2 regions of the Exiguobacterium sp. ZOR0005 genome follow, and region 2 is predicted to be linked to the other one. Evidence: riboswitches for the same ligand, from Rfam matches in the RefSeq annotation. Region 2 holds a riboswitch; the other holds the start of a gene.
What was found. Region 2 has a riboswitch for FMN ahead of ribD (bifunctional diaminohydroxyphosphoribosylaminopyrimidine deaminase/5-amino-6-(5-phosphoribosylamino)uracil reductase RibD). Riboswitches for the same ligand answer to the same signal wherever they lie in the genome.

Region 1: it holds a riboswitch for FMN, as region 2 does, so the genes downstream of both, L971_RS13230 (ECF transporter S component) here and ribD (bifunctional diaminohydroxyphosphoribosylaminopyrimidine deaminase/5-amino-6-(5-phosphoribosylamino)uracil reductase RibD) in region 2, are expected to answer to the same signal.

What each region holds. Positions count from the first base shown of each region.
Region 1 covers NZ_JTLB01000031.1:55,957-66,794, reverse strand. Annotated here, with positions in the region: gene glpX (class II fructose-bisphosphatase) at 1-472, opposite strand, end outside; gene L971_RS13270 (DUF86 domain-containing protein) at 631-1,074, shown strand; gene L971_RS13265 (TIGR01457 family HAD-type hydrolase) at 1,079-1,858, shown strand; gene L971_RS13260 (NifU family protein) at 1,879-2,136, opposite strand; gene L971_RS13255 (YuzD family protein) at 2,232-2,519, shown strand; gene L971_RS13250 (S8 family serine peptidase) at 2,563-3,999, opposite strand; gene L971_RS13245 (NAD(P)/FAD-dependent oxidoreductase) at 4,273-5,328, opposite strand; gene L971_RS13240 (YuzB family protein) at 5,427-5,663, shown strand; gene L971_RS13235 (NupC/NupG family nucleoside CNT transporter) at 5,866-7,077, shown strand; gene L971_RS13230 (ECF transporter S component) at 7,324-7,911, opposite strand; FMN riboswitch at 8,073-8,214, opposite strand; gene L971_RS13225 (iron-sulfur cluster assembly accessory protein) at 8,312-8,668, shown strand; gene L971_RS13220 (epimerase) at 8,776-9,630, shown strand; gene L971_RS13215 (NAD(P)/FAD-dependent oxidoreductase) at 9,673-10,650, opposite strand.
Region 2 covers NZ_JTLB01000012.1:177,371-188,208, reverse strand. Annotated here, with positions in the region: gene L971_RS04625 (GGDEF domain-containing protein) at 1-278, shown strand, start outside; gene L971_RS04620 (homing endonuclease associated repeat-containing protein) at 321-962, opposite strand; gene L971_RS04615 (undecaprenyl-diphosphate phosphatase) at 1,416-2,228, shown strand; FMN riboswitch at 2,321-2,463, shown strand; gene ribD (bifunctional diaminohydroxyphosphoribosylaminopyrimidine deaminase/5-amino-6-(5-phosphoribosylamino)uracil reductase RibD) at 2,617-3,696, shown strand; gene ribE (riboflavin synthase) at 3,677-4,318, shown strand; gene L971_RS04600 (bifunctional 3,4-dihydroxy-2-butanone-4-phosphate synthase/GTP cyclohydrolase II) at 4,318-5,502, shown strand; gene ribE (6,7-dimethyl-8-ribityllumazine synthase) at 5,499-5,963, shown strand; gene L971_RS04590 (GAF domain-containing hybrid sensor histidine kinase/response regulator) at 6,094-8,001, shown strand; gene L971_RS04585 (HD-GYP domain-containing protein) at 7,991-9,088, shown strand; gene L971_RS04580 (iron chaperone) at 9,153-9,524, opposite strand; gene pruA (L-glutamate gamma-semialdehyde dehydrogenase) at 9,578-10,838, opposite strand, start outside.

The DNA.
Region 1 (10,838 bases), on a different contig from region 2:
TCACTTCCTCGATGCGTTTCCCGTTATAGAGGGCGGCTTTCTCGATGATCGACTCGAGCGGCTCGTCGAGAGAGACTTTCCCTTTCAAGTTCGGTCCGACGACAAGTTTATCCATATACATATCAGGCGCGTGGAGGAGGGCGCCTTTATCAGCGACAGCGATGACGACCATCGCGTCCCCGAGCCCTTTGGCGACAATCGATGTGCCTTCGAGCGGGTCGACGGCGATATCGACTTCAGGACCGAACGTCGTACCGAGACGTTCACCGATATAAAGCATCGGCGCCTCGTCGAGCTCACCTTCACCAATGACGACCGTCGCATCCATGTTGACCGTGCCGAGCACTTCTCGCATCGCGGACGTTGCCGCATCATCGGCCTCGTTCTTTTGACCGCGACCGATCCATTTTGATGAGGCAAGTGCTGCGGCCTCGGTTGCCCGTACGATCTCTAACGCTAATTCTCGTTCCATAGTGTTGTACCCTCCACGTGATCTATTTTTAATGTGTTATACTTTTTGCAACGTTAATCCGTTGATTAGTGTATCACAATGAAATAAATGATGTAAATAGGAGAGTTTCTTTTCTCACGTCAAAAAAAGGCTTATGATAGGGGGCAGGGGGGATCACGATGTATTTTGTTAACAGAGAAAAAATTAATGCGACACTCGTCCATATGGAATCGATGCTCGAGCGAATCGACAAGCTCGAAGGGGACGCGTTCACGGTCGAACTTGCGAAACAGCGTCTCGCCGTCCATCTGATGGAAGGCGTGATTGACGTCGGAAACTCGATGATTGATGGCTTCATTATGCGAGACCCGGGAAGTTACGAAGATATCGTCGACATCTTGCTCGATGAGCGGGTGCTCGACGAGGAGACGGCGCGGGCCGCGAAAGAGCTCGTCTTGCTCCGTGCCTATTACGTCCGGGAGTTTGTGACGTCCGATTCGTCACGCTTTGACGCGTGGGCAACTGATAACAAAGAAACGTTCGCTAAATTTCCGGAACAAGTTCGTCGCTATGTAGAGGTCGAGCTTGGGCCTGTGTCGGCATTTTTACCAGAAAGTGAGTGATTGGATGGAAACGGTTAAAGGATACTTATTTGACTTAGATGGAACGATGTACGCAGGGACCGAACCGATCAAAGCGGCGGTCGACTTCGTGAATCGGCTTGAGGCGACGGGGTTCCCGTACTTGTTTGTGACGAACAACGCTTCGATGACACCTGGACAAGTGGCCGATAAGCTCGTGAAGATGGGCGTGCACGTGACGCCTGAACACGTGTTGACGAGTGCGATGGCGACAGCGCGTTATATTGAGAAGATGACACCGAAAGCGACGATTTATATGATCGGAGAAGACGGGCTTCGTCTCGCGCTTGAAGAGCGTGGCTTTACGGTGACGGATGAGCCGAAAGCGGATTACGTCGTCATCGGGCTCGACCGCCATATCACGTACGAGAAACTGGCAAAAGGGGCGTTGGCCATCCGCAACGGGGCGCGCTTTATTTCGACGAACGGGGACATCGCCATTCCGACAGAACGCGGCTTCTTGCCAGGAAACGGGGCGCTCACTTCGGTGCTAGCCGTCACGACCGAAAAAGATCCGTTCTTTATCGGCAAACCGGAGCCGGTCATGGTCGATATCGCTTTAGAGATGATCGGCCTCACGAAAGACGAGGTCGTCATGGTCGGGGATAACTACCATACCGACATCTTGTTCGGCATCAACGGAGGAATCCGGACGCTCCACGTCAATTCAGGCGTGCACGGGCCGGCGTTCATCCAAGAACAAGAAAAGCTCCCGACCTATATGGTCGAGAGCTTGGATGAATGGATGCACGAAAAAAAGGGATGACACGTGTCTCCCTTTTCTAATTAGAATACTTGTTCAACTTCGACGATGCCAGGTACTTCTTCGATGAGCGCGCGCTCAATCCCGGCTTTCAACGTGATTGTTGAAGACGGACAACTGCCGCAAGCGCCCATCAATCGAAGCTTGACGATGCCTTCTTCTACATCTACGAGTTCAACGTCACCGCCGTCGCGAAGCAAGAACGGGCGTAATTTATCGAGTACTTCTTGGACTTGATCGAACATTTCCATGGTATCTACCCCTTTCTGGTTCTCTTTCATTCTAGCAAGTTTGAGATTGTTTCTCAATCATTAACGCTGAGCGTTTTATGACGATGGCGCTCTTGATTTTGTATAATAGGAAAGAAGAGGGGGGGATGGAGATGAAAATCACCGTGTATGGCGCCGAAGTCCAGTGCGCGAGTTGTGTCGGGGCACCGAGTTCTACGGAGACGTACGAATGGTTGCAGAGCGCGCTCGGGCGTAAATATCCGGAGCACCGTTTCGAGTTCGAATATATCGATTTTGAGACGGTCGATGATGAGATCGCGGAGGCGATCAGACAAGATGAGTGGTTTTATCCGCTCGTTCTGTTGGATGGCGAAGTCGTGGACGAAGGGGTCGTCCAACTTCGAAAAGTGTATGCGGCCATCGAACAAAAATAAGAAGAGTCGGACGAGTCCACTGGACTCATCCGACTCTTTTTAGTTAGCGAAGCTGGAATGACGTCGTTGCCGACCCGGCTGTGTAGCCAGAGAGCGTCGCGTCCGATTTCACTTGATACGTCCCTTTCTGTGAAGAAGACGTCGTCGAGAGCGTGAACGTGATCGAACCGTTCGAAGCCGTCTTACCTGTACCCGTCAATGTCGAGCCGTTCGGTTGTGTGACCGTCACGCGGACGTCCGCGTTGGCGACAGCTTGACCGTTCGCATTACGAACCGTTGATGAGATGGAAACTTGTTCGCCGGCATTGTACGTTGCTTTTGACGTCGTGACCGTCGTCGAGAGCGCCTGGACTGGTTGCGACGTGCCGCCAGAGCCTGGAGCTTGAACGAGCCCGTTACCGAACCATGTGTCGCGCCCGGTTGGACCGAGGTCGATGACGTCTTGCGACAAGCGTGTGCGGAGCTGAGATGCTGAAAGTGATGGATACGCTTGTTTCATGAGCGCCAAGTTACCGGCGACGTAAGGTGTCGCCATCGATGTACCACTCAATGGACCGTAGCCGCCATTGTAGAGCGTCGAGTTGATGTTCACCCCTGGTGCCGCGACTTCGACAGTGCTACCTGTCGCTGAGAACGAGGCACGGTTGTCGTTAATGTCTGTCGCTGCGACCGCGATCGCTGAGCTGTAACGAGCCGGGTAGTTGACGAGGTCGCCTGAACCGTCGGCGCGTCCGTTGTTCCCGGCAGCGGCGACGACGAGAATACCGGCGTTGTTGGCTCGGTCGACGACTTGTTGAAGCGTTGACGAGTGGCTCGTCGTCCCGAGACTCAAGTTGATGATATCCATTTGGTTCGAGATCGACCAGTCGATTCCGGCGATGATGCTCGACAAGCTACCGCTACCGTTCGCTTCGAGCGCTTTGACGGCATAGATGCTCGCTTCGTGGGCGATTCCGACCGTGCCGATACTGTTGTTGCGAGCGGCGATAATCCCGGCAACGTGGGTCCCGTGACCGTTGTCGTCGGCATATGAGCTCGTCACACTACTGAACGAGGCACCCCCGGAAATCGTCAAGTCAGGGTGAGCTGAAATGCCGGTATCGACGACGGAGATTTTGACGCCCTTCCCGGTGAATCCACTTTGCCACGCGGACGGTGCTTTTAACTTTGGAATGCCCCAGTCTTGTGTTTGGTTCTCGATTTGAACCGTTTGGTCGACTTCGACATGAGCGATGTTCGGGTTGTTTTTCAAGCCGTTCAGAGCAGATTTTGGTACTTCAAGCGCAGCGGCCGGGATGTTGGCGTACTGCTGACGGACTTCCATGCCTTGAATCGAGAGCGGGTTTTTCTTGGCGGAATCTTTGAATACGACGATGACACGTTCTTTCCCGTTGTCGCTAGACGCATCCGCGATTTGTGGAGCAGATGACAAGACGAGTAGTGAGGCGAGGACGGTGCTGCAAAGTTTTTTCTTCTTCAATGTGGTTCCCCCTTTAGGTTATGTAGGCGTTAAGAACACGTCCGACCAGTCCGAGGAAGCGAGGAGTGGCGCGTGTTGTTTGCCGTGTCCATAATGTAACAAGTATTTCCATCGGGATGTAGATGTCAATCGTATCAATATTCAGAATATTTAAAATGTGGAATCGGGGATATCGGTCCAGGACTTTTGTCACACGCGTCTTCAAGCGCCAAAGGTTGTGTCCATACAAAAACGTGTCGTGCCGAGATCGGCACAACACGTTGGAACATACGTTTATTTAATGACTTTATGCTTCCATAAGATGCCCGACTTGAGCAGTCGAGCGACTTTCCCCGTGAGCGATTGTTTGCCCATGAAGACGCCGAACCCTGCTTTTTTGCCGAGCGAACCGAGCGTGCCTCGCAATTTGATGGCAGGAAGGTCGGGATAAGCCACACCTTTCCATTTGCAGAGCAACACTTGGACGATCTGCTCGGCTTGGGCCTCGGCGAGTTGGCCGGAAGGTGCGTACGGAAGGCTTGCGTTATCCCCGACGACGAAGACGTCCGGTGCTTCCGGGACATGATGGTGAGGCGTCAATTTGACACGGCCACCGCCGTCAAGCTCCCAACCTTGGTTACGGACGACCGCGACCGGTTGAATGCCCGCCGTCCAGACGATCATGTCCGAGGCGAAGAGTTCTTCGTGGTTCCATAAACCATCCGCATCGACGCGCGTGATGTTGGCGTTGTTGATGACGTCGACACCGTGCTCTTCAAACCAGGACTGGACGTACATCGAGACGCGGTTTGACAAGAACGACAAGACGGATGGTCCACGGTCGAAGAGACGAACGGTCAAGTCAGGACGACTTTCCCGGAGCTCGCTCGCGAGCTCGACGCCGGACAGGCCGGCACCGACGATCGAGACGACAGAGCCGGGTGAGAGGCCGTTGATGGCTTGTTGTGTCTTCCGCGATTCTTCAAGCGTTTGAATGCTATACGTGAATTCGGCGGCTCCGGGTACGTTGTGGTATTTGTCCTCGCAACCTAGTCCGATGACGAGGTCGTCATACGGTACTTTTTCCCCGCTTGCGAGCAAGACCATTTTGTCTGTCGTGTCGATGTCGGTCACTTGGCCGTATATGTAGTCGATTCCTTCCGGGAAGTCGACCCGAATGTCACGGTCTGACACCGTTCCGGCGGCCAATGCATAATACTCTGTTTTTAACCCATGATAAGGCAGACGATCGACGAGTGTGATCGACACGTCGTTCAGCTGATGGCTGAGCACACGTTCGATGACACGCATTCCCCCGTAACCGCCTCCTAAGACGACTAATTTGCGCATAAAAATCCCCCTTTGTTACTCTTTAACTGTATCATGTTATAATCTGCCGTAGAAGAACCATTTTCCTTAGAATAAAGGAAAGAAAGACGGTGAAAGAAATGATGAATCCAATCATCGAGTTCTGTGCCTCGAACTTAGCGATGGGCTCACAAATCGCCCGTGCCAAGCTCGAGTCTGACCCTGACCTTGACGTCGTGGAATATGGCTGCACCGGCTACTGCGGTGTGTGTGCCCTTGACTTGTTTTGCCTCGTTGACGGTGAAGTCGTGATCGGGCAGACGCCGGAGGAACTCGTGGCAAACGTATATGAAAAAATCGAAGAGATGGCATGGTAAAAAGTTTGGAGTTTCTTCAAACTTTTTTTCTTTTTGACCCGTTGCTTTTTTTAAAACGGTCTGGTATATTCAAAGAGGTTCGAATGTAGGTTGTCTGACGTTTAACATCAAAAAAAGAAAGCGTTTCAAACGGTAGGACACATCTCTTTTCGGGTATGTCACAAATAATAGCTTTTCTTAACATGAAAGGAGCACAACACTAATGAAAATCATGAGTGTGGTTGGTATTTTGGCACTAATTGGAATCGCTTACATCTTCTCTACCAACCGTAAAGCCATCAAGTGGCGCACAGTCTTGGCGGCATTCGCCATCCAGTTCTTGTTCGCCTTCCTCGTCCTTTATACTTCAGCAGGGCGGGCCGTCTTACTTTGGATCTCGGAAGGGGTTCAAAACGTCTTGAACACGGCGAACGCAGGGATCAGCTTCGTCTTCGGCACAGCTGTAGGCGGGGACAACTTCGTCTTCGCGTTCCAAGTGTTGACGATCATCGTCTTCATGTCGTCGCTCATCGCTCTTCTCTACTATGTCGGCGTCATGCAGTGGGTCATCCGTATTCTCGGTACGGCGCTCGCGAAAGCGCTCGGCACGTCACGTAAAGAGTCACTCTCGGCGACGGCGAACATCTTCGTTGGTCAAACAGAGGCACCGCTCGTCATCAAACCGTACCTTCCTTCGATGACGCAGTCAGAGCTTTTCGCAGTCATGGTCGGTGGTCTCGCATCGGTTGCCGGTTCGGTACTTGCTGGATATGCCGCACTCGGTGTACCGCTCTCGTACTTGCTCGCAGCGAGCTTCATGGCTGCTCCGGCAGGTCTCATGTTCGCGAAAATCATCGTCCCTGAGACAGATGAGCCAGATGACAACATCGAAATCGCGGAAGATGAAGAGAACAAGGCAGCGAACTTCGTCGATGCGGCCGCTCGCGGTGCGTCAGACGGTCTCTTCCTCGCCTTGAACGTCGGTGCGATGCTTCTCGCCTTCGTTTCATTGATCGCACTCGTCAACTTGATTCTCGGTGGAATCGGTGGCTTGTTCGGCTTCGGTGACCTTACAGTTCAATTGATTCTCGGTTATGTGTTTGCTCCGCTCGCGTTCGTCATCGGTGTACCGTGGGCAGATGCAGTTCAGTTCGGTAGCTTCCTCGGACAAAAACTTGTCTTGAACGAGTTCGTTGCCTTCTCTGAATTCGCACCAATCATTGGCACGGGTGAGCTTTCAGCTCGTACGGAAGCGATGACAGCGTTCGCGCTCTGTGGATTCGCCAACATCTCGTCACTCGCGATCCTTCTCGGTGGTCTCGGTGGTATGGCGCCGAACCGTCGTGGTGACATCGCACGCATGGGTGTCCTCGCGATTCTCGCAGGTACGCTCGCTAACTTGATGTCAGCGACACTCGCTGGACTTCTTCTCTAATCGAATACGAGATAATCAGAGTGATCACTTCGGTGGTCACTCTTTTTGTGTGGGCAGGTTAAGGTCGTGTGTCATGTGCGTCGCTGTGAGCCGTCACGTGAGACACGAGATCCGGAAACTGTCCATCGTCCTAGGATGGTGTCATGTCCCTTCGGTTGATACGTATGGGTAAGCCGGAATGGGATGGCGCTGTTATTGAACAAGACATGAAAAAAGCGCCTAGGAATGTTCCTAGACGCGTACGAGTTACGCTTGAAGTTGCATGCGCTGACGTTCGATCCACGGCTTCAATTTGATGAAGAGCGGGACGAACAAGGCAGTGATCAACAAGGCTTTAATAAAGTTGAATGGTAAGATCCCGTAAAGGACGAGGTTCGTTTTCACGGCCGGGTCCGCCATTTCGGCCATCCCGAAGAAGAACGCGTATGCCGGTAAGATGAGTACATAGTTCAAGATGGCCAAGCTGAGCGCCATCGTGATCGTTCCGGCCACGAGGCCTGAAGCGAGCGCTTTATTCGTTTTACGTTTATGGTAGAACCAAGCGACCGGATACATGAAGGCGACACCCGCGAAGAAGTTCGCAAGTTCACCGACCGGCACGCCGCCACCGTTAAAGACATAATAGAGGACGTTTTTTAGAGCGACGACCACGACGCCTGCGAGTGGCGAGAAGACGATACCGGCGACGAGCGCTGGGATGTCACTGAAGTCCACTTTCAAGAACGGTGGTAGGAAAGGCAGTGGGAAGTTAAAGAGCATGAGCACGAATGAGATCGCCCCGAGCATCGATAGCGTCACCAGTGTAGTCAATCGTTTGTTACGCGTTGTTTTCATCAAAATCTCTCCTTTTGTCGCTCCTTGATGAATGGCACCCGTCGCATAGAAAAACCCGATTGCATGAAAACAATCGGGAGAGTTTACGCGCATACGAAATAGATGTTTTCCATCGCGGAAAAGCCCACGCCAAAGAAAACATCCGAATATCGGTCGGATGCCGCCATCTTCTCCCATCCAGACTATACTGTCGGCTTTCGAATCTCACGAAATCAGCAAGCAACGCCTTGCTCGCTCACGGGCTGAGAAGAACTTGTCTTCAATACCGCCGGTCGGGAATTTCACCCTGCCCCGAAGATGGAACGATTTAATTTTTTTTGTTACAGTTTAGTTATACAAGATATTTCACAAAATCTCAAGTGAGTTGACTTGATATGAAGATAATGAAGGAGGAGTTCAGATGATTCATTTGACAGAGTCAGCGGCGCTTCAGGTCATCGATATGATGAAACAGACCGAACGCCCCGATGGACAATATTTACGGATCAAAGTACAAGGGGGCGGATGTACCGGCTTGTCTTATGGAATGGGGTTCGATGAGGAAAAGACGGACAAGGACGTTCAGTTCGACCATCACGGGGTCCGCGTCATCGTCGCCGAGGCCGACCACGGTGTCGTCGATGGGCTCGAAATCGACTACAAACAGTCGATGCTCGGGGGCGGCTTTACGATTAAAAACCCGAACGCCATCGCGACGTGCGGTTGCGGCTCGAGTTTCCGGACCGCGTCGAACGCCGGGACACCGGGAGATTGCTGAACGGGGAGGTTGCAGACATACGTCTGTGACCTTTTTTTGTTCGTAGGTTATTCCAAGGAAATGAACGGGAATATTGGAGAGAGAAGGATGAAAAGGGGGCAGAGAGGATGAGAAAAGTACTGATTTTCGGTGGGTCGCGCTATTTCGGGAAACGATTGGCACTCCGATTGGCGGAGGCGGGAGACGACGTGACGATTGTGACGAGAGGGCAACTGCAAGTGCCTGAGGCAGAAGGGATTCGTTCAATCAAAGGAGACCGGCAGTCGGTGGCGACGATGAAAGACTTATCACGCGACCGTTACGATGTCATCTATGACAACATTTGTTTTTCGCCGTATCAGGCGAAAATCGCGGCCGATGCGTTTTTGGACCGAGTCGGAAAATATGTGCTGACGTCGACGTTGTCCGTCTACGCCCCGGGTTCCAATTTAAAAGAAAGTGACTTCAATCCGCTCCATTACGATTACCACCTCGAAGCAGATCATGACTACGGACAAGGTAAACGGGAGGCCGAATCGTACTTCTTTCATCGCGCCTCGTTCCCGGTCGCGACCGTCCGCTTTCCGATCGTGCTCGGTCCGGACGACTATACGGACCGTCTCAAGTTTTATGTCGACGCGATTCGTCGGGAAGAGCCGATCGTCCTCCATCATCCGGAAGCAAAAATGGGCTTCATCTCAAGCTTTGAGGCGGCCGCCTTTTTGGAATGGGTCGGCCGGGCGAACGTGACCGGGCCGTTCAACGCGGCGAGCGACGGGTTGATCTCGATGGGCGCGCTCATGGAGCGGATTGGTCATCATCTCGGTAAACCGGTCCACATCGTCAAAGACGGGGAGTCGTCCCCGTACGACACGGACGTCGATTACTACATGTCGATCGCGGAGGCGAAAAAAGCCGGATTCGTGTTCACGCAACTTGATGATTGGATTGACCGCGTCATCATTCAGACGATTCGCAAATAAAAAAAACGGCCTCTCATCAATCAAGATGAGGGGCCGAATTGATTATTTCCCGGCAAATACCGAGGTCGAGTGTTGCGGGTGGCGTGCTGTCGGGTCGACGAGCTGCTTCACTTGGTTGACGGCGATCGGTGCTTCGCCGAAGCCGGTCGCGATCAATTTCACTTTGCCTTCGTACGTGGCGATGTCACCGCAAGCGAAGATGCCGGCGACTGTCGTCTCCATGCGTGAGTCGACACGGATCGTGTTCTTCTCGAACTCCATGCCCCAGTTTTTGATCGGGCCGAGTGACGAGACGAAACCGTAGTTGCAAATCAAGTCATCGACTTCGACGAACTTCGAGGTGCCGTCCTTGTCGGTCAACTCGATCGATTCGATGTGCGTCTCACCAGAGAGCGACTCGATGTTATATGGTGTCCAGACGTTGATCGTCGATGCCTTCATCTGTTCGACCGTGTGCTCATGGGCACGGAAACGGTCACGGCGGTGGACGATGTGGACTTCTTTGGCGATGCCTTCAAGCATGAGCGCCCAGTCACCGGCTGAGTCGCCGCCACCGGCGATCATGACGCGGCGGTCACGGAATTTCTCCATGTTGTCCACGAAATAATGAAGGTTGGCAAAGTCTTCGCAACCATCAATCCCGAGCGGACGTGCGGCGAATGCCCCGTTCCCGGCAGTGATGATGATCGCTTTCGTATGATACTCGTCTTTGTTCGTCGTGATTTGGAACGTGCCGTCTTCTAACCGTTCCACCGTCTCGACCGTCTCGCCTAAACGATAGTCCTGCTCGAACTGGTCAGCCTGTGCTTTCAGCTGGTCGATCAAATCTTGGGCTTTCACTTTCGGGAAGCCGGCGATGTCGTAAATATATTTTTCTGGATAGAGCGTTGACAATTGTCCGCCGAGTTGTGGCAAACTTTCGATCAACGTCGCATCGAGTTGTCGCATACCTGCATAAAATGCGGTGAACAGTCCGACCGGGCCGCCACCGATGATGATCACATCTTTCGTCGATTTCATCGAATTCCTCCTCAAAACGTATACATCTATTATAGTGACATTCGTCAATTAAATCCATTCTGTACAAACATGCAATACATTCAAAAAAAATTCAAGAAGATAAGCTTTTCCATTGAGAAAACGAAACAAAGAGCGTACAATGACATAGAAGCAATTGTGAACATTGGTTGAACAAGGTTTAGGCTTTA
Region 2 (10,838 bases):
GCGGAGAAGAGTTCGTCTTCGTCTTCCCGCGGACGAACGAACAGGCGGCGATCTTGACCGGGGAGAAGATTCGGCAGGCGCTAAAGGCCCATCCGTTCGGCACGGAGGGCGTACGGATCAACGTGACGGCGAGCATCGGCGTCGAGACGATCCATGAGTACGAAGAACTCGACACCGTGCTCCGGAACGCCGACCGGGCGATGTACGTCGGGGCGAAGTTCAACGGCCGCGACCGCGTCGCCCATTACCGCGATACGTCGACCGAACGCATTCAATGAAAAAAGGAGAATCCGCTGGGATTCTCCTTTTTGTATGATGGATTATAATTTCGAACTAAAAATTTCTGATTCGACCGCATGGATCGCGGCCGACCAAGAACCGTAGCGATGCAAGATTGCTTTCGTCGATGGCTTGTTGTTCCGCTTCGCCCATTCGCGATACGCCTCGAAGGAAAGAGAGAAGCCCATCTCGTGAATCGCCTCTCGAAGCGCGTTCGAGAGCTCCGACTTCGAATACGTCACGCTCGCTTCAAGACCGGCTTCAGCGCAGGCATCGTGCCACGAACCGAACGTCTTGACGATATGGTAATGGCTCGGCGCTTTCGGATGAAGCTTCCGCCATTCCTGATACTTTTTGAGCGTGATGATCGATCCCATGTCACGCGAATAGAGCGCGAGCGTCTCGATGATATCGTCACGTGTGTACTTAGGCATCTTATCCGGGAGCTCGACCGTCGTCTCCCCGTGCCACTCGTAACCGGCGATGGCGAGCGCCTCGGCCCATGACCCGAACTGACGGATGATTGACTCTGGAGACGGCCAATTCTGTTCCATCGCGAAACGGCGATAGACGGAGCGGCGCGGACGTTCCTTCAGCAAGTCACCGAGGAGGCGAATGCAGTGGATCATCCTCTGCTGTTCGGTGGACAAGTGGTGGGATTTAGTGGATAGCGTTTGACTCAATGATGGTTCCTCCTTCCATGGACTCATATCTGAACCGACAAAGATGACGAAATTGCTTCTACAATCATACTATCGGCCAGTTTTTACAATTTATAAGCGGATTTCACAAGTTTTTTCGGACCGTCGCAAAAACAACTAGGTCTAAGGTCGGGTCTCACGTTCGAAAAAAATGGTAACAGTTCTATTACAAATTTAATATTAAATGGGTTCAAATGTAAACAAAAAGTTTTATGATAGGTAAAATGTAATATTTTTTTACAAAAAAAGTACCCAACTGGGCAATGGGGTCATCACCGTCGCACCAGTTGAGTACTCTTCTATAATAAATTTAATTTTCAGACTAATCAATAAAAGTTTTTAAAATATATGATTTTTTTCAAAGAGTGGTCAGCGTGAGACGGAGTCTGCTAAAATAACCGCATTGAGTGAAAAAAGAAAAGAGGAAAATATGATATGACAATATGGTTATTTTATTTGTTGCTCGGGATGATCCAAGGGTTCACCGAGCCGATCCCGATCTCGTCGAGCGGTCACTTGGTCATCTTCCAAGAGTTGCTCAACATTCAATTGCCTGGGTTGTCGTTTGAGATTTTCGTCAACTTCGCCTCGCTCCTCGCCGTCTTGACGGTGTATCGGAAAGATGTCGTTCGTCTCGTCGTTAGTCTTTGGACGTTCTTGTTCAAGAAAGACCGCAACGATGACACGATGGTCGACGTCAAGTTCATCGGGCTGTTGCTCGTCGCGACCGTGCCAGCCGGCGTGCTCGGTGTCGTCTTCGGGGACTGGATCGGCGAGGCGCTCAGCGGCGTCGCGACGGTCGGGTATACGTTGATCATCACCGGTCTCGCGCTCTGGTTCATCCGTAACATGCGCGGAAGCAAAGGCGACGGCGGCATCACGCTCCGTGACGCCATCTTGATCGGTCTCGCCCAGGCGGCCGCGCTCATCCCGGGGATCAGTCGCTCGGGAGCGACGATCGTCATGGCGCTCTTCCTCGGCATCAAACAAGAGACGGCGCTCCGGTTCTCGTTCTTCCTCTTCATCCCAATCAGTCTCGGGACGATGATTTTGGACGGACCGGTGCTCTTCACCGACCCGGAGACGCGTGAGTTGTTCGGTCCGCTCATCTTGGCGTTCCTCGCCTCGTACGTGCTGACGGCCGTGTCGCTCAAATGGTTCCAACATATTATGGCGAAAGGCGAGCTCAAGTATTTCTCGTTCTATTGCTGGGCCGTCGGGATTCTCGTCGTCCTCTTCTTGGCTTGATTTGAAGCGCTACTCCTCGGAGTGGCGCTTTTTTTGCACTTTCCTCTTTGCCTTCCGTTCTTTTTTGCGCTAAAGTAAGGGCGTACAAACAAATATTCCTTCGGGGTCGGGTGAAAGTCCCAACCGGCGGTGATAGGCGAACGCCTTAAGTCCGTGACCCGGGCGCACATGTGCGAACGGTGGATCTAGTGAGACTCTAGAGCCGACAGTATAGTCTGGATGGGAGAAGGAAAATCGACAGGTCCATGTGACCTGTAGTTTGTCGTCCGTTTTTTCTGTAAAGAAAACGCTTATTTGGCTTGGCCAAATGACGACTGACAACTCCCACCGAGACCTTGAGGACATGTCCTTAAGGTCTTTTTGTTTGTACGAAACAAGGAGGGAGACTATGGAACAGTACATGCAACATGCCATTCGATTGGCCGGGTTCGCTTCGTCGACCGGCGTCAATCCGCACGTCGGGGCCGTCGTCGTCAAAGACGGCCGCATCGTCGGCTTCGGCGCCCATTTGAAGGCGGGGGAACCGCATGCCGAAGTGCACGCCATCCGCATGGCCGGCGCAGCCGCATACGGTTCGACCGTGTACGTCACGCTCGAGCCGTGCTCGCACCACGGCAAGACGCCACCGTGCGCCGACTTGCTCGTCGAGTCAGGCGTGAGACGGGTCGTCATCGCGATGGAAGACCCGAACCCGCTCGTCGCGGGACGTGGCATCAAGCGTTTGAAAGCGGCCGGGATCGATGTCGAAGTCGGTCTGCTCGAGAGTGAGGCACGGGCGCTCAATCCGGCGTTTTTGCGCTCGATCGAGACGAAACGTCCGTACGTTGTCTTGAAGACGGCGACGAGCCTCGACGGGAAAGTCGCGCTCGATTCTGGTGACAGCAAGTGGGTGACCGGAACCGAGGCAAGACGAGATGTCCACGAACTGCGCGCGACGGTGGACGCCATCATAACCGGCGTCGGCACGGTCATCGCCGATGATCCGGCGCTCACGGTCCGGCTCGACCGCGAGACGACGAAACCGCTCCGGGTCGTGCTCGATCGCGACTTGCGCACATCGCTCTCGAGTCAGCTCGTCCGAACGGCACCCGACATCCCGGTGCTCGTTTATACGATGTGCGACGATGAAGCGAAGCGCGACGCGTTCACAGAACGCGGTGTCGAGCTCGCCGACTACACGACGCTCGATCTCGTCTTACAGGACTTGTACGACCGCGGTGTCGGTCGCGTCCTCATCGAAGCGGGCCCGACGCTCGTGACATCGTTCCTCGACGGACGATTCGTCGACGAATGGGTCATGTATCAGTCGCCGCGCGTGTTCGGAGGCAACGGCGGGGTGTACCGGTCGAATCAAACCGGTCCGCTCGATGCGATCGACTCGTTCACGGTCCGAACTGTCAAAACAGTCGGCACCGATGTGAAGCTCGTCATGCGAAAGGGGGAGGCAAATGTTCACGGGAATCGTTGAAGAAATCGGCAGTGTGAAAGCAGTGAAGCGAAACGGGCCATCGTTACGGCTCACGCTGAGCGGGAAAGTCGTGTTAGAAGACGTGAAACTCGGCGACAGCATCTCCGTCAACGGCATCTGTCTCACCGTGACGACGTTCGATCGTGACAGTTTCTCGGTCGACGTCATGCCGGAAACGCTCAAAGCGTCGAGTCTTGACGGGGTCCGTCTCGGCACGAGCGTGAACTTGGAGCGGGCGATGCCGGCGAATGGACGCTTCGGCGGGCATTTCGTCTCGGGGCATGTCGACGGTGTCGGGCGCATCGTGAAGAAACGGTCGCTCGCTAACGCCGTCTACGTCGACATCAGTTGCGAGCCGTCGCTCCTCCGCTACATCGTCCCGAAAGGTTCGATCTCGGTCGATGGGACGAGCTTGACGGTGTTCGATGTCACCGAACGCGGCTTCACGTTGTCGCTCATCCCGCACACGTACAGTGAGACGGTGCTCGGGATGAAGCAGGCGGGTGATGCGGTCAATTTAGAATGCGACATGTTGGCTAAATATATGGAAAAACTAGTGAATCAAAAACCGATGACGCTCGAATCACTGGCGTCGCAAGGATATGGAAAGGCGGGATGGTGATGTTCCACACGATTGAAGAAGCGGTAGAAGACTTAAAGATGGGGCGTCCGATCATCGTCGTCGATGATGAGGACCGAGAGAACGAAGGCGACTTCGTCGTCCTCGCTGACAAGATGACGGCTGAGACGATGAATTTCCTCATCACAGAAGGAAAGGGACTCGTCTGTGCGTCGCTCGCTGAAGAAGTCGCTGTCCGGCTCGATTTACAGCCGATGGTCGCGAATAGTACCGACCCGCACGGAACGGCGTTCACCGTCAGTGTCGATCATATCGACTCGACGACGGGCATCTCAGCGAGCGAACGGGCCCACACAGTGCGCGAGCTCGCGAACATCAACGCCCGTCCAGCCGATTTTCAACGTCCGGGCCACATTTTCCCGCTCATCGCCAAAAAAGGCGGCGTCTCGGTACGACGCGGGCATACGGAAGCGTCGGTCGATTTGGCCCGTCTCGCCGGCAGTGAGCCGGTCGCCGTCATTTGCGAAATCATCCGCGAGGACGGGGAGATGGCACGGGTGCCGGACCTCGAACGCGTCGCGGAACGTCATGATTTGAAATTCATCACGATCGAGGCGCTCGTCCGTTACATGGAGACAGATCTCGTCAGTCGAGAGGCGGACGTATCGCTCCCCTCGGTGAAAGGGGACTTCCGACTGATCGGTTATCGGAACGTCCTCGACCGGGAAGAGCACGTCGCGTTACTGAAAGGTGAGCTCGGCAACGTCCCGCTCGTCCGTATCCATTCAGAGTGTCTGACCGGTGACGTGTTCGGCTCGTACCGCTGTGACTGCGGACCACAGCTCGACACGGCGATGGCGACGATCGAAGCCGAGGGCGGTGTCGTCTTGTATATGCGTCAGGAAGGCCGCGGCATCGGTCTGTTGAATAAATTAAAGGCTTATGAATTGCAGGAAGGCGGGCTCGACACGGTCGAGGCGAACGTCGCGCTCGGCCTGCATGCCGATCTTCGTGACTACCGTGTCAGCGCGGCGATGCTACGTGACCTTGGCGTGACGACGGTGCGGCTCATGACGAACAACCCGGAGAAAGTCGACACCCTCGAAGCATGCGGAATCACCGTCATCGAACGGGTACCGATTATCGTCGGGGAGCATGCCGCGAATGAGAAATATCGATTGACGAAACAACAAAAAATGAACCACTTTGGAGGAGAAAATAAATGATGCATACAATTGAAGGTAACTTGGTCGGTAAAGGATTAAAAGTCGGGATCGTCGTCGGGCGGTTCAATGATCTCATCACGATGCGCTTATTGGACGGGGCGAAAGACGCGCTCAAGCGCCACGGCGTCGAACAAGAAGACGTCGAGCTCGCGTTCGTGCCGGGGGCGTTCGAGCTCCCGCTCGTCGCGAAGAAGATGGCGATGAGCAAGAAGTATGACGCCGTCATCACACTCGGCGCCGTCATCCGCGGGGCGACACCGCACTTTGACTACGTCTGCAACGAGGCGGCGAAAGGTATCGCCCAGGCGAGCTATCAGTCGGAAGTGCCGGTCATCTTCGGCGTCTTGACGACGGAGACGATCGAGCAGGCGATCGAGCGGGCCGGGACGAAAGCCGGGAATAAAGGCTGGGAAGCGGCGACGTCGGCCATCGAGATGGCGAACATGATGAAACAATTTTAAAAAGAAAGGAGCGCAATGTCGCTCCTTTTTAAATTGATTCTTTATACCTATGCATAATTAGGATAATAGACTCAATTATTCCTCTCGTATAGCCGATACTTATGTATATAAGAATGGTGGAGGGATCCGGATGAGGAAAATCGTTATCGCCCTGGAAGAAGAGCTACGAAAACAAGAAGAATTGCATCATTTAGTCTCGCTTCTACTGAACCGCTTTTTGACGACTTCGTTGGAAGACTTCTCCGACCGGGTGAATCATTCATTGGAGGAGCTCGGACGTCATTTTCAAACGGACCGCGTCTATGTGTTTGATTATGATTTCGACGAGGGACTTTGCCACAACACGTTTGAATGGTGTGCGCCAGGGGTCTCAGCCGAGTTGGATAATTTGCAAAATGTCCCTCTAGAGGCGTTACCCGAATGGGTGGAGACGCACATGAAAGGGGAGCCGATGTATATTCCTCAAGTACATGCGTTGCCGATCGACAGCGGGATTCGGCAAATTCTTGAGCCTCAGCATATCCAAAGTCTTTTAACGGTTCCGATGATGAGCGGCAACGCGTGCCATGGTTTCGTTGGGTTTGATTCGGTGATGCAGGAGCGGACGTACTCGACCCATGAACAACGGGTACTAAAAGATTTTAGTAACGCTCTTCTCGGAGCAGTCGAACGACACCGGATCGAAGCGCAGCGCGAAACAATTTATCAACAACTCATCGCGGCAAAACAAGAGGCGGAGCGGGCGAACATCGCCAAAAGTGAATTTCTTTCAAACATGAGCCACGAGATTCGGACTCCGCTGAATGCGATTCTTGGCTTTTCTCATTTACTGAAACGTAGTGGAGTCGATCAGAAAAGTGAGCGGCGAATCGATGACATTCTTCAGAACGGCGAACACTTGTTGACGCTCATCAATGAGATTTTAGATATGTCCAAAATCGAATCCGGCTATGTACGAGTGGTGAAGCAAACCTTCTCCCTGCCGGTGATGATGCGAGAAGTTTATCGTACGTTTGACATGATGGCACAACAAAAAGGTGTCGCGTTGACGGTCGAGATGGAACAACAAATTCCCGAACACGTCACGAGCGATCCGACGAAAGTAAAACAAATTTTGATCAATTTGATTCAAAACGCGTTGAAGTTTACCGATCAAGGGACGGTGCGGGTCGAACTTTCCGTTTCTGCAGGTGAACTTCGCTTTACGGTCACTGACACGGGACGAGGCGTGGATGGGCAAGAACTCGAATTGTTATTCGAACCGTTTTACCAAAAAAAATATACCGACCAGCATCAAGGAACAGGGTTAGGGCTGCCGATTAGCAAGCAATACGCGACATTGCTCGGCGGGGACCTTCAAGTAGAGAGCGAACTTGGACGCGGCAGTCGCTTCGTCTTTACCTTGCCGGTGGAGGTAGAGGAAGGCGCCGCACAAGCTGCTCGCGATTTTGAAGAATGGACGGACGTGCGGTTTGCCGACATGCACGTCCTCGTCGTAGAAGACACGCCTGCGCAACAAGACATTTTACAGGAACTGCTCGAAGCGGCCGGTTGTAGCGTCAGTATGACTGCTTCTGGTAAACGTGCACTCGAACGGACGGCGACTGAGCGGTACGATATGATTTTATTAGATATGAGATTGCCAGATGGGAACGGGGCGGATGTGGCTGCGGAACTCAAACAGCGTGATGATTGTCCGCCGATCATCTTCATCTCGGCGAACGCTTTCGAAGAGGACCGTCAACGAGCTTTCGCTTCAGGGGCGTGCGCATTCGTCTCGAAGCCGTTTCATCCAAAGCAATTGTTTGATGCGATGTATCGTCATAGAGGGGATATCGTCGTCGATTCCCACGACATGTTGCGAAACGTCCACAAAGCGGTTCAAGAAGGAGATGTTGAAACGATCGAGCGATTTGTACAAACCTATCAGCAAAAGGCCCCTCACTTACAGGTCATTTGGGATGCACTCGATCGGTTTGACTATGAGTTGGCAAGTCGTCATTTGCAACGAGAATTAGGAGCTGATCGTGCTGATTGAAACAAAAAAGAGAACAATTTTTGTCGTTGATGATACGCCTGCCAACTTGCGTTTACTCTATGATATTTTGAGTCAAGCCGATTACCATGTGCGCGTCTATCCAAATGGTAAGTTTATGCTACAGGCGATGGAACAGATAGAGCCTGATTTGATTTTATTAGATATTATGATGCCAGACATGGATGGCTATGAAGTATGTGAGATACTCCGGAGACGATATAATCCGAACATCCCTGTTATATTTTTAAGTGCACTGACCGAGTCATACGATAAAGTACGAGCATTCGAAGCCGGTGGGCAAGATTACATTACAAAGCCGATTCACCCAGAAGAGGTGTTACTGCGTCTAAACGCTCAATTAAAAAACGTGAATGAACGTGAACAATTTTCTTACAATCTCGAAGAAAAAGAAAAACAGTTACAAGAGTATCAAGAAGGTCTAGTTAAAACATTGCTTCGACTATCTGGATTGCGTGACAATGACACGGGTAATCATATCGAAAGAGTCCAAGCGCTTGCGACAAGTTTGGCTGGGATTGTTCAAAAGGAACCGGGGTCACAAGTAAATTCGATGTTTGTCGAAGCGATTCGCTTGGCTGCACCGCTACATGATATTGGAAAGATTGCCGTCCCTGATGCGATCTTGTTGAAGGAGGGCAAGTTGACCGAAGACGAATGGCTTCTCATGAGAGAACATGTTCGAGTAGGGGGAGAAGTGCTTGGTGAGCTACATCTGCAGTTTCCGGAAAACTCCTTTATCCAGATGGCTATGGACATCGCATTGTATCATCACGAGACATGGGATGGACAAGGCTATGTCCATGGTTTATCGAAAGAAGCGATTCCGCTTGCGGCGAGAATTGTAAGTATCGTCGATGTGTATGATGCCCTGAGGACTTTACGACCATACAAACCAGCATACACGCACCTGGAAGCATTGGAGATGATGTGTCAAATGAAAGGCACGTTTGATCCATATTTGTTTGATTTATTCTTGACTCACGACCGGCTTTTCTCCACCGTCTTTGATTCAATCTATGAAGCGGGGCGAGTAGATTGTAACACTCAACCTCTCCTTATCATTTAATAGAGGCAAACAAGGTTCGGCCCCTCACGAGGTGCCGAACCTTTTAGTTTATCTTTACGATCGTTCATGTCCGCCAAAACGATGTATGGTCAGCCTTGTCTTGTATATTGAAGGTGATGATGTCGTTCAATAAACCATAGTCGACAGCTTGATTCCATTTGATGCGAAATAACTGTTTCGTCTGTGTATAGCCGGCGTCTTTGATGCGATCGGCGAACTGTTCGAGTGCGACCGCTTCCGGGGCGACCGCGAAATGGGCTTTGGCGACGCTGAAGGCGATGATGAACGTCCCGTGGTCAGTGAACATCGGTTGGTTCCAGGCGATGCGCTCCTCGAGATGGGGGAACGTCTGGCGTATCCAGTCGAACACGTCGTCCAGCTTGGCGCGTCGCTCCGGGTCGTCAATCGTTGCTAAAAAGTCATCGAACGTTTCCATGAATAGTCCTCCTTATAAAACAAGCCCGGCTCATGATGAGCCGGACTTGATGATTAAAACGTCTCAGATGTCGTTTTCGCTTGCATGTGGAGCTGGATGTAATCCGGTCCGCCTGCTTTCGAGTCCGTACCTGACATGTTAAAGCCGCCGAACGGTTGGTAGCCAACGATGGCGCCTGTGCAGCCACGGTTGAAGTACAAGTTTCCGACGTGGAAGTTCTGACGCGCGTACTCTTGGTTCGAGCGGTCACGCGTGAGGACGGCACCTGTCAAACCGTACTCGGTGTTGTTGGCGATGTCGATCGCTTGTTTGAAGTCGCTTGCTTTTGTGAGCGCGACGATCGGTCCGAAAATCTCTTCTTGCATGAGGCGTGCTTTCGGGTCGACGTCTGCGACGACAGTCGGTTCGACGAAGTATCCTGTCGAGTCGTCCGCTTTACCACCCGTGAGGATGCGTCCTTCTTCTTTGGCGACATCGAAGTACGACGTGATCTTCTTGAACGCTGACGCATCGATGACCGGTCCCATGAAGTGTTCGTTCTTCTCTGTGTTTCCGACCGAGAGTTCGTTCGTCAACTCGACGACGCGGTCGAGCACTGTGTCGTACACGCTGTCGACGATGACGGCACGTGAACAAGCTGAACATTTCTGTCCTGAGAAGCCGAACGCCGACTTGACGATCGACTGGGCCGCGAGCTCGAGGTCTGCTGACTCGTCGACGACGATCGTGTCTTTTCCGCCCATCTCGGCGATGACGCGTTTGAGCCAGATTTGGCCGTCGTTCAACTTCGAGGCGCGCTCGTTGATGCGCAAGCCGACGTCGCGTGAACCGGTGAAGCTGATGAAGCGTGTTTTCGGATGGTCGACGAGGTAGTCACCGACTTCAGCGCCTGGTCCTGGGATGAAGTTGAGGACGCCTTTCGGAAGACCTGCCTCTTCCATCACCTCGACGAATTTCGCGGCGACGATCGGTGTCGTTGAAGCTGGCTTCAAGAGGATCGTGTTACCGGCAACGATGGCCGCGACGGCTGTCCCTGCCATGATCGCGAACGGGAAATTCCATGGGCTGATGACGATCCCGACCCCGAGTGGGATGTAGTCATAGCGGTTGTATTCGCCCGGACGGCTCTCGACCTTTTTACCTGGTTTGAGCTCGAGCATTTGACGCGCATAGTATTCCATGAAGTCAATCGCTTCCGCCGTATCCGCGTCCGCCTCGTTCCACGGTTTGCCCGCTTCCTTCACGAGATAAGCCGAGAATTCATGCTTGCGTTTACGGACAATGTTCGCCGCTTTGAACAAGACGTCGGCACGG